2 regions of the Paenibacillus sp. FSL K6-1217 genome follow, and region 2 is predicted to be linked to the other one. Evidence: a T-box and tRNA genes for the amino acid it is inferred to sense, from the RefSeq annotation. Region 2 holds a T-box; the other holds one or more tRNA genes.
What was found. A T-box is a leader RNA that pairs with one kind of tRNA and senses whether it is charged. The one in region 2 lies ahead of pheS (phenylalanine--tRNA ligase subunit alpha), so its partner is inferred to be a tRNA-Phe.
Positions count from the first base shown of each region.

Region 1: it has a tRNA-Phe gene. The T-box ahead of pheS (phenylalanine--tRNA ligase subunit alpha) is inferred to sense a tRNA for this amino acid. The anticodon was not compared.

Region 1 is NZ_CP150271.1:4,005,896-4,010,295, reverse strand. Features, by position in the region: rRNA gene MHH28_RS17650 (23S ribosomal RNA) at 1-1,601, shown strand, start outside; tRNA gene MHH28_RS17645 (tRNA-Asn) at 1,663-1,738, shown strand; tRNA gene MHH28_RS17640 (tRNA-Ser) at 1,742-1,831, shown strand; tRNA gene MHH28_RS17635 (tRNA-Glu) at 1,983-2,054, shown strand; tRNA gene MHH28_RS17630 (tRNA-Val) at 2,060-2,135, shown strand; tRNA gene MHH28_RS17625 (tRNA-Met) at 2,168-2,244, shown strand; tRNA gene MHH28_RS17620 (tRNA-Asp) at 2,315-2,392, shown strand; tRNA gene MHH28_RS17615 (tRNA-Phe) at 2,414-2,489, shown strand; tRNA gene MHH28_RS17610 (tRNA-Thr) at 2,505-2,580, shown strand; tRNA gene MHH28_RS17605 (tRNA-Tyr) at 2,587-2,672, shown strand; tRNA gene MHH28_RS17600 (tRNA-Trp) at 2,678-2,751, shown strand; tRNA gene MHH28_RS17595 (tRNA-His) at 2,779-2,854, shown strand; tRNA gene MHH28_RS17590 (tRNA-His) at 2,903-2,978, shown strand; tRNA gene MHH28_RS17585 (tRNA-Gln) at 2,998-3,072, shown strand; tRNA gene MHH28_RS17580 (tRNA-Gly) at 3,079-3,153, shown strand; tRNA gene MHH28_RS17575 (tRNA-Cys) at 3,160-3,233, shown strand; tRNA gene MHH28_RS17570 (tRNA-Leu) at 3,247-3,325, shown strand; gene MHH28_RS17565 (CynX/NimT family MFS transporter) at 3,599-4,400, opposite strand, start outside.
Region 2 is NZ_CP150271.1:7,115,182-7,119,581, forward strand. Features, by position in the region: gene pulA (type I pullulanase) at 1-78, shown strand, start outside; gene MHH28_RS31190 (diguanylate cyclase domain-containing protein) at 206-1,810, opposite strand; T-box leader at 2,413-2,700, shown strand; gene pheS (phenylalanine--tRNA ligase subunit alpha) at 2,760-3,791, shown strand; gene pheT (phenylalanine--tRNA ligase subunit beta) at 4,139-4,400, shown strand, end outside.

The DNA.
Region 1 (4,400 bases), 3.1 Mb from region 2:
GAGAATCTGATCCGCCGAAAGCCCAAGGTTTCCTGAGGAAGGCTCGTCCGCTCAGGGTAAGTCGGGACCTAAGGCGAGGCCGACAGGCGTAGTCGAAGGACAACAGTTTGAAATTACTGTACCACCGTAATCCGCTATGAGCGATGGGGTGACGCAGGAGGGTAGTGACGCGGACTGATGGATGTCCGTCTAAGCAGTGAGGCTGGTGTGCAGGCAAATCCGCACACTACTAAGGCTGGGCTGTGATGGGGAGCGAAAATTATAGTAGCGAAGGTCATGATCTCACACTGCCAAGAAAAGCCTCTAGTCAGGAGAAGGTGCCCGTACCGCAAACCGACACAGGTAGGCGAGAAGAGAATTCTAAGGCGCGCGGAAGAACTCTCGTTAAGGAACTCGGCAAAATGACCCCGTAACTTCGGGAGAAGGGGTGCCTCGGTAGGGTGAATAGCCCGAGGGGGCCGCAGTGAAAAGGCCCAAGCGACTGTTTAGCAAAAACACAGGTCTGTGCGAAGCCGCAAGGCGAAGTATACGGGCTGACGCCTGCCCGGTGCTGGAAGGTTAAGGGGAGCGGTTAGGAGCAATCCGAAGCTGTGAACCGAAGCCCCAGTAAACGGCGGCCGTAACTATAACGGTCCTAAGGTAGCGAAATTCCTTGTCAGGTAAATTCTGACCCGCACGAATGGCGTAACGACTTGGGCGCTGTCTCAACGAGAGATCCGGTGAAATTTTAATACCTGTGAAGATGCAGGTTACCCGCGACAAGACGGAAAGACCCCATGGAGCTTTACTGCAGCTTGATATTGAATTTGGGTACGATCTGTACAGGATAGGTGGGAGCCGTTGAGGCAGGAGCGCAAGCTTCTGCGGAGGCGCCGTTGGGATACCACCCTGATCGTATCTAGGTTCTAACCTGGTGCCCTTATCGGGTACGGGGACCGTGTCAGGCGGGCAGTTTGACTGGGGCGGTCGCCTCCTAAAGAGTAACGGAGGCGTTCAAAGGTTCCCTCAGAATGGTTGGAAATCATTCGCAGAGTGCAAAGGCATAAGGGAGCTTGACTGCGAGACCTACAAGTCGAGCAGGGACGAAAGTCGGACTTAGTGATCCGGTGGTACCGCATGGAAGGGCCATCGCTCAACGGATAAAAGCTACCCTGGGGATAACAGGCTTATCTCCCCCAAGAGTCCACATCGACGGGGAGGTTTGGCACCTCGATGTCGGCTCATCGCATCCTGGGGCTGAAGTAGGTCCCAAGGGTTGGGCTGTTCGCCCATTAAAGCGGTACGCGAGCTGGGTTCAGAACGTCGTGAGACAGTTCGGTCCCTATCTGTCGTGGGCGCAGGAAATTTGAGAGGAGCTGTCCTTAGTACGAGAGGACCGGGATGGACGTACCGCTGGTGCATCAGTTGTTCCGCCAGGAGCATGGCTGAGTAGCTACGTACGGACGGGATAAGCGCTGAAAGCATCTAAGCGTGAAGCCCCCCTCAAGATGAGATTTCCCAGTATGTAAGACCCCTTGAAGACGACGAGGTAGATAGGTTGGAGGTGGAAGTGCAGCAATGCATGGAGCTGACCAATACTAATCGGTCGAGGGCTTATCCAATTTCTAATACACAGATTCGTTTCGGATTCAGTTTTCAGGCGATCAAGCCTGATATGTATATTCCCTGATAGCTCAGTTGGTAGAGCACTCGACTGTTAATCGAGTTGTCACAGGTTCGAGTCCTGTTCGGGGAGCCATATGGAGAGGTGTCCGAGTTTGGCCGAAGGAGCACGATTGGAAATCGTGTAGGCGCCACAAGCGTCTCGAGGGTTCGAATCCCTCTCTCTCCGTAGCGTTACCTCCCTGCAAAGGGATGAGAACCCTCAGTGGTTCGTTGGAGCATAGGCTTCGATAGCACTGCATCGCAATCTCGCAACGAAGTGAAGAGTATCCCTCTCTCTCCGTAGCATTACTTTTCACTGAGTACTTTTTACACAGCATGGCTCGTTGGTCAAGGGGTTAAGACACCTCCCTTTCACGGAGGTAACATGGGTTCGAATCCCATACGAGTCATATATGGAGGCTTAGCTCAGCTGGGAGAGCATCTGCCTTACAAGCAGAGGGTCGGGGGTTCGAACCCCTCAGCCTCCACCATCTATCTTAACCGAATAGATATTGTACAATGACGCGGGGTGGAGCAGCCCGGTAGCTCGTCGGGCTCATAACCCGAAGGCCGCAGGTTCAAATCCTGCCCCCGCAACCAATCCCCACAAAGTGAAGATTTGCTCTGTAGCATATTCCGAATACTTTCCGGGGGCCCCAAGTGTCAACATGGAACCGTGGTGTAGTTGGCCTAACATGCCTGCCTGTCACGCAGGAGATCGCGGGTTCGAATCCCGTCGGTTCCGCCATTTTTACAAAATTTATTTTATGGCTCGGTAGCTCAGTCGGTAGAGCAAAGGACTGAAAATCCTTGTGTCGGGGGTTCGATTCCCTCCCGCGCCACCATACACAACTTAATATGCCGGTGTAGCTCAATTGGTAGAGCAACTGACTTGTAATCAGTAGGTTGGGGGTTCAAGTCCTCTCGCCGGCACCATACCGTGGAGGCTTAGCGAAGTGGCCAAACGCATCAGACTGTAAATCTGCTCACGTACGTGTTCGGTGGTTCGAATCCATCAGCCTCCACCATTTTTAGGGGCATAGTTTAAAGGTAGAACAACGGTCTCCAAAACCGTTGGTGTGGGTTCAATTCCTGCTGCCCCTGCCAAGTAATTTCATATAAAAGAATCATATGGCGACCGTGGCGAAGGGGTTAACGCACCGGATTGTGGTTCCGGCATTCGTGGGTTCGAGACCCATCGGTCGCCCCATTTCTTTTATAAGAATTACATAGCAATACAACTTAAAAGCTTCACATGGCGACCGTGGCGAAGGGGTTAACGCACCGGATTGTGGTTCCGGCATTCGTGGGTTCGAGACCCATCGGTCGCCCCATTTTCTTTTAAAAATATATTGGGGATTAGCCAAGCGGTAAGGCAACGGACTTTGACTCCGTCATTCATAGGTTCGATTCCTATATCCCCAGCCATTATATGCGGACGTGGCTCAGCGGTAGAGCATCGCCTTGCCAAGGCGAGGGTCGCGGGTTCGATTCCCGTCGTCCGCTCCATTTTTCGGTGCCATAGCCAAGTGGTAAGGCAAAGCTCTGCAAAAGCTTTATCCCCAGTTCAAATCTGGGTGGCACCTCCATTTTTAAATATTTGCCGGCGTGGCGGAATGGCAGACGCGCTCGACTCAAAATCGAGTGGGAAACCGTGGAGGTTCGAGTCCTCTCGCCGGTATCTGTTAAAAGAGTCCATCAGAGATATTCTCTGGTGGGCTTTTTTATTGTCTGCATGCCCAGAGGCACGCATTATCTGGTATATCGGGCACAGGGACAAAACTGAGGCGCCAGCATCGTTCATTTGCAGGATGATTTTGTTCTTTGAGCTTTCGTACCTTATCCCATATGTATCTGAGAACAAGAACTGGCCCTGTGTATTTTACTACACAGGGCCGGTTTCTTTTAATTTATATGTCATCTGCTTACATGTTAAGTCATTTATATCATGAACTTACTTCGTAGAACCCACAAATTGATTTCTAGCCGCACCTAGACCCACGATACCGAGTAGAGCAGATGCACCAACCAATATCAGGAGGGGAGCGCTCCAACTATGACTGGCGTCATGCAAGTATCCAATCAGCGCTGGGCCAATGGCTGCCAGCAGATAGCCGATGGATTGAGCCATGCCCGATAATTCAGCCGCCTGATGGGCACTTTGGGTACGCAAGCCGAAGAACATCATAGATAAGCCGAAGGCAAAGCCCGCTCCGATTCCAAGAATAATAACCCACAACAGAAGCAGATCGATACTGCTGTACAGAAGGCCAAGTGTTCCGGTCAAAAGTAGGATTGTTGTAATAACCACTAATAAGCGTTGGCTGGACATGCGACCTGCCAGAATAGGAACGATAAATGCAAAGGGGAGCGAAGCCATAATCAGAACCGAGAGAAACCAGCCGGATTGGCTTGAACTGATGCCTTGTTCTTTCAAGATTTCAGGCAGCCATGCCACCAGCACATAGAAAATGGCCGATTGTATTCCCATAAAAAGTGTCACCTGCCAAGCTAGTGGAGAGCGCCAGATATTGACCTGACGGTTGTTACCTGCACTGTTGGCAACAACGGCTGGTTGTGCTGGATTTTTAAGCTGAGGTATCCAAAAGAGAACGGAGATGACGCTAAGTATCCCCCATACGCCCAAAGCACCTTGCCAGTTCATGCCTGCCCCCACGGCTAAGGGAATACTAATACCGGAGGCAATCGCCCCGCATAAATTCATGGAAACCGAATAAACCCCTGTCATCGTACCC
Region 2 (4,400 bases):
GTTATCAAGGTGACCGTTCGGGAGCGTAGTCCGGAGCATAGCATGGAGCTGGCTGATCCGCTGCAGCGGACCAGCTAGAACCTTAAAAGAGCTGATTAGTTCCATCTCCTAAGGGGAGGGAAGCTGATCAGCTCTTTTTGCTTGGGTTGTATTGAAGTATTCTCATTATAGGAATCCACAATGCAGGAGCCAACATCCGCAGGTGCTAGTTCCGCTGATCGCTGTACTTGTTGTCCACATGCTCACTGTACAGATTAGCCTCATTGCCGCCATGGTTCTTGGAGCGGTACATCGCAAGATCGGCGGCACGGAGCAGCTCGTTGATGCTGCTGCCGTGCTGCGGATACAGGGCCACGCCGATGCTGGCAGAGGTATGGAAGCTGGAGCCCTGGTTGACGGACCAGGATTTGTTGAACAGCTGGAGCAGACGGTTCAGCAGCTCGTCCAGCATTTGCGGGCTGGTGAACCGGTGCAGCACCACGGCGAATTCATCCCCGCCGATCCGGAAGGCCTGGCCGGAGCCCTTCACAGTCTGCTGCAGCTCCCGGGAGAGCAGCTGCAGGAATTCATCGCCGGCCAAGTGGCCAAGCGTATCATTCAGCTGCTTGAACCTGTCGCAGTCCAGCAGCGCCACGGCGATCTCCTGTCTGCGTTCCTCGGGCTGGTTGATCAGGTTCTCCATGTACATTTTGAAATGGGCCCGGTTCGGAATGGCGGTCAGATGATCATAGAAGGCCAGCTTGTGCAGCCGCTCCTCATATTGCTTGCGCTGGGTAATCTCACGGGATACCAGCATGAACTGCGCCGGGAAATTGCGGCTGCCCGCAATAGGGGTAACCTTGGTCTCCAGCCAGACCCAGTGCCCTTCGGCTGAACGCATGCGCAGCTCGGATATTCTCGGTGTCGACTGCACTACACTCTTCAGCTTGGCCCAGGAGATTTCGGCTTCCCGGATATAGTTGGAGAGCGGCGCCCCTTTGCTCGGCACATAACCCAGTGCAGCGGCATGGGAAGGGGACGCATACAGGATAAGACCGTTCGGGTCAGTCAGCACAATGAAATCAGACATCGTCTCCCCGATCAGCTGATAGAGTGACTTCTCATCCTGCATTTCATTCTGCAGGGAGATCAGTCTGCGGCTGAGATAGATGATGACCAGAACCAGCAGGAACAGGAAGACGGAGTAGACGGCGAACAGGGAGCTTTTGAGATTATTGAACTCCGTCATCACCTGGCTGGCATAGCTGTCGATTCTGGCCTCTGCCTCATCCAGACTGTGGCGAACCTCACTGAGCTCCGTATGTATCGAGAGGGCAGAGTAGGAGGCAGGATTCCAGCTGTTCTGGACCCGCTGCGAGATTAGTTCCCGGCCGTTATCCCTCCATGCGGTAAGCGTGGCCCCGAAGTGATCCAGCTCAGCTCTCAGCTCGTCCAGCAGCAGCTCGCTCTGCTTCATTCCATTGAACGGGCTCTTCACGGAATCCAGATTGTAGCGGGCAGTACTGATTCGCTGCAGCGCCTGGGCATTATTATCCTCGAATTCCTGCGACAGCGTACTGCGCTGCGCACTGCTGAGCGCCCCGCTGATTGTGGTCTGAAGCGCTAGGCCTGCCTGATACAGATCCCGGTCGGCGTTCAGAATGAGCTCGGAATTCTGGTAGACGTCACTGTATAGGGAGTCGGATAATTTGTTCATCGTATGATTCAGAATCAGCAGCGAGGCCACACTAATGCCAACCAGAAGCACGGCGATAGAGGTGAATAATAGAATTAATCTGCGTGTACTTGTGTTTTCCGAAAAAACGGCCACTGTCATCCTCTCCCCGCACAGAACTTTTGCAAATCTCATGAGTGTAGCATTGGTGCATGCGAGACTTATCCTTATGCGGATTATGGCGTCTTGCAGGCATGTAAGAGAGTATCTGTTAGCGAGTCCTAGAAAGCAGGGGAAGAAGGAGGCAATGGAAAGAATAAATTCCGGTTAGATCGCGGTTCTTTTCACCAGTATATAGGACATCCCTTAAGCAGAGCAATTGCTGAAAAATAATAAGCCCCGTCAGCTTTCGCTGCCGGATGTACAGGCCGTGAAGCGGACCATGGAGCCGGTATGAAAGCAGTGGGGACCTATCCGTTACAGCCGATACAAAGAACCATTATGTATACCTTACTACTATGTAAAAGGTATTCTAACCTTTGAGTCCTATTACCCACTTTTACTGCAAACGATACCCCCATGGTATCAATTGTGCATTAAATATGCGGAAAACGGGCAGAGTTGCAGGCCCGTATCCTCCTGATCCCGGCCATGTGTACCCAGAACGTATTCTGGCTTGTCAAAATGTCTGTTTTTGCATATAATAGATGGACATATCTTCCCAAGTGGAGGATCGAAGTGTAGAGGTTATAATCCTTATAAATGCATTGATGGAGAAGAGTACGCAGTGCCTGGCTTACAGGGAGGAAGCGCCGCAGATTGAGAGCGTTTCTAAGAGAGCAGAGCTGCCGAAGTTCACTCCGGAGCAGTTCCCTGAATTCCGTTCAAGGCTTCCTTGAGCGTGATAGTAGGGGGGACCGGCCGCAGACCGTTAATTCTGTATAAAGTGAGACAGGTCTCCGCAGTACCATAAGAGGGAATATTGCTCTTAAGGGAAGCGTACGGCCGTCTAACAAGGGTGGTACCACGGTCTTTTCGTCCCTTTACCGGGAGGAAAGGCCTTTTTTTGTTGAACAATACGAGATTTGAGGGGGCAGTACAAGCCATGAAAGACAAATTGGAAGCACTGAAGGCCGAGGCGCTGACGAAGCTGCAGGCGGTAAACGATCCGCAGATTCTGAATGAGCTGCGCGTCAAATACCTTGGCAAAAAAGGCGAGCTGACAGAGGTTCTGCGCGGGATGGGCGGACTAAGCGCGGAGGAGCGTCCGGTGATCGGCCAAGTGGCCAATCTGGTGCGCAGTGCCATTGAAGAGGTGATCGGCGCCAAGCAGGAGCTGTTCCAGCAGCAGGAGACAGAGAGCCGCCTGAATGCGGAGAAGATCGATGTGACCCTGCCGGGCCGCGGCATGCCGCAGGGCGGAATTCATCCGCTCAGCCGGGTGATCCAGGAGATCGAGGATATTTTCATCGGCATGGGCTACAAGGTGGCAGAAGGTCCGGAAGTGGAGACGGATTATTACAACTTCGAGGCGCTGAACCTTCCGAAGAACCATCCGGCCCGCGATATGCAGGATTCCTTCTATATTACGGATGATATTCTGATGCGCACACAGACCTCGCCGGTTCAGATCCGTACGATGCAGGCCATGAACGGGGAGCCGGTCAAGGTCATCTGTCCGGGCAAGGTGTTCCGCCGCGACGACGACGATGCGACCCACTCCTTCCAGTTCCATCAGATTGAAGGTCTGGTGATCGGCCGCAATATCCGCATGAGCGACCTGAAGGGGACCCTGCAGCAGTTCATGAAGGAGATGTTCGGACCCAGCGCGGGAATCCGTCTGCGCCCAAGCTTCTTCCCGTTCACCGAGCCCAGCGTTGAGGTGGATGTGAGCTGCTTCAAATGCGGCGGCGAAGGCTGCCGTCTCTGCAAGCAGAGCGGCTGGCTGGAGATTCTCGGCGCCGGTATGGTCCACCCGAATGTGCTGCGGATGGGCGGTTATGATCCTGAAGTCTACAGCGGCTTCGCATTCGGCATGGGTGCTGAGCGGATTGCCATGCTGAAGTACGGCATCGATGATATCCGTTACTTCTACACGAATGATATGGGCTTTGTGAAGCAGTTCAAGGGTATTTAGGGATTTGGCGGGTGTGTGCGGGGCTCGGGTGGTGAATTGAAAAGGTAGTGGGCTGCTGATTACTTGGGGACATGAACTGCAATAGAAAGAACCGGAGGGGAATTTTGGAACTGGAGGAGCGATAGCGACCGCCTTTAGGATTGGATTTCTACTGCAGCCAGCAGTGTAATCGGGAAATTCAATCCTAACAGCGGCCGGAAGTCCAAATATTCTCTGGAGGTTTTGCTAGTGCAGGATGCTTCGAAGTAAGCTAGGGAGCGCCCCGGCCTTTGCTTCGCCTTCTGCGTGCCCCGGCGCAGGCCGGCATGGAGATCAATACATCTGAAACAAAAAGGAAGTGTGCGATTATGAAAGTATCAACCGCCTGGCTGGCCGATTATATATCGCTGGAAGGGGTGACCGCGGATGAGCTGGCGGACAAAATCACCACCGCCGGCATCGAGATTGACGGAGTAGAGCGCCGCAACAAAGGAATATCCGGCATTGTGACCGGTTATGTGAAATCCAAAGAGAAGCACCCGGACGCCGATAAGCTGAATATCTGCATCGTTGATGCAGGGCAGGGCGAGGATCTGCAGATCGTCTGCGGAGCGAAGAATGTTGCGGCAG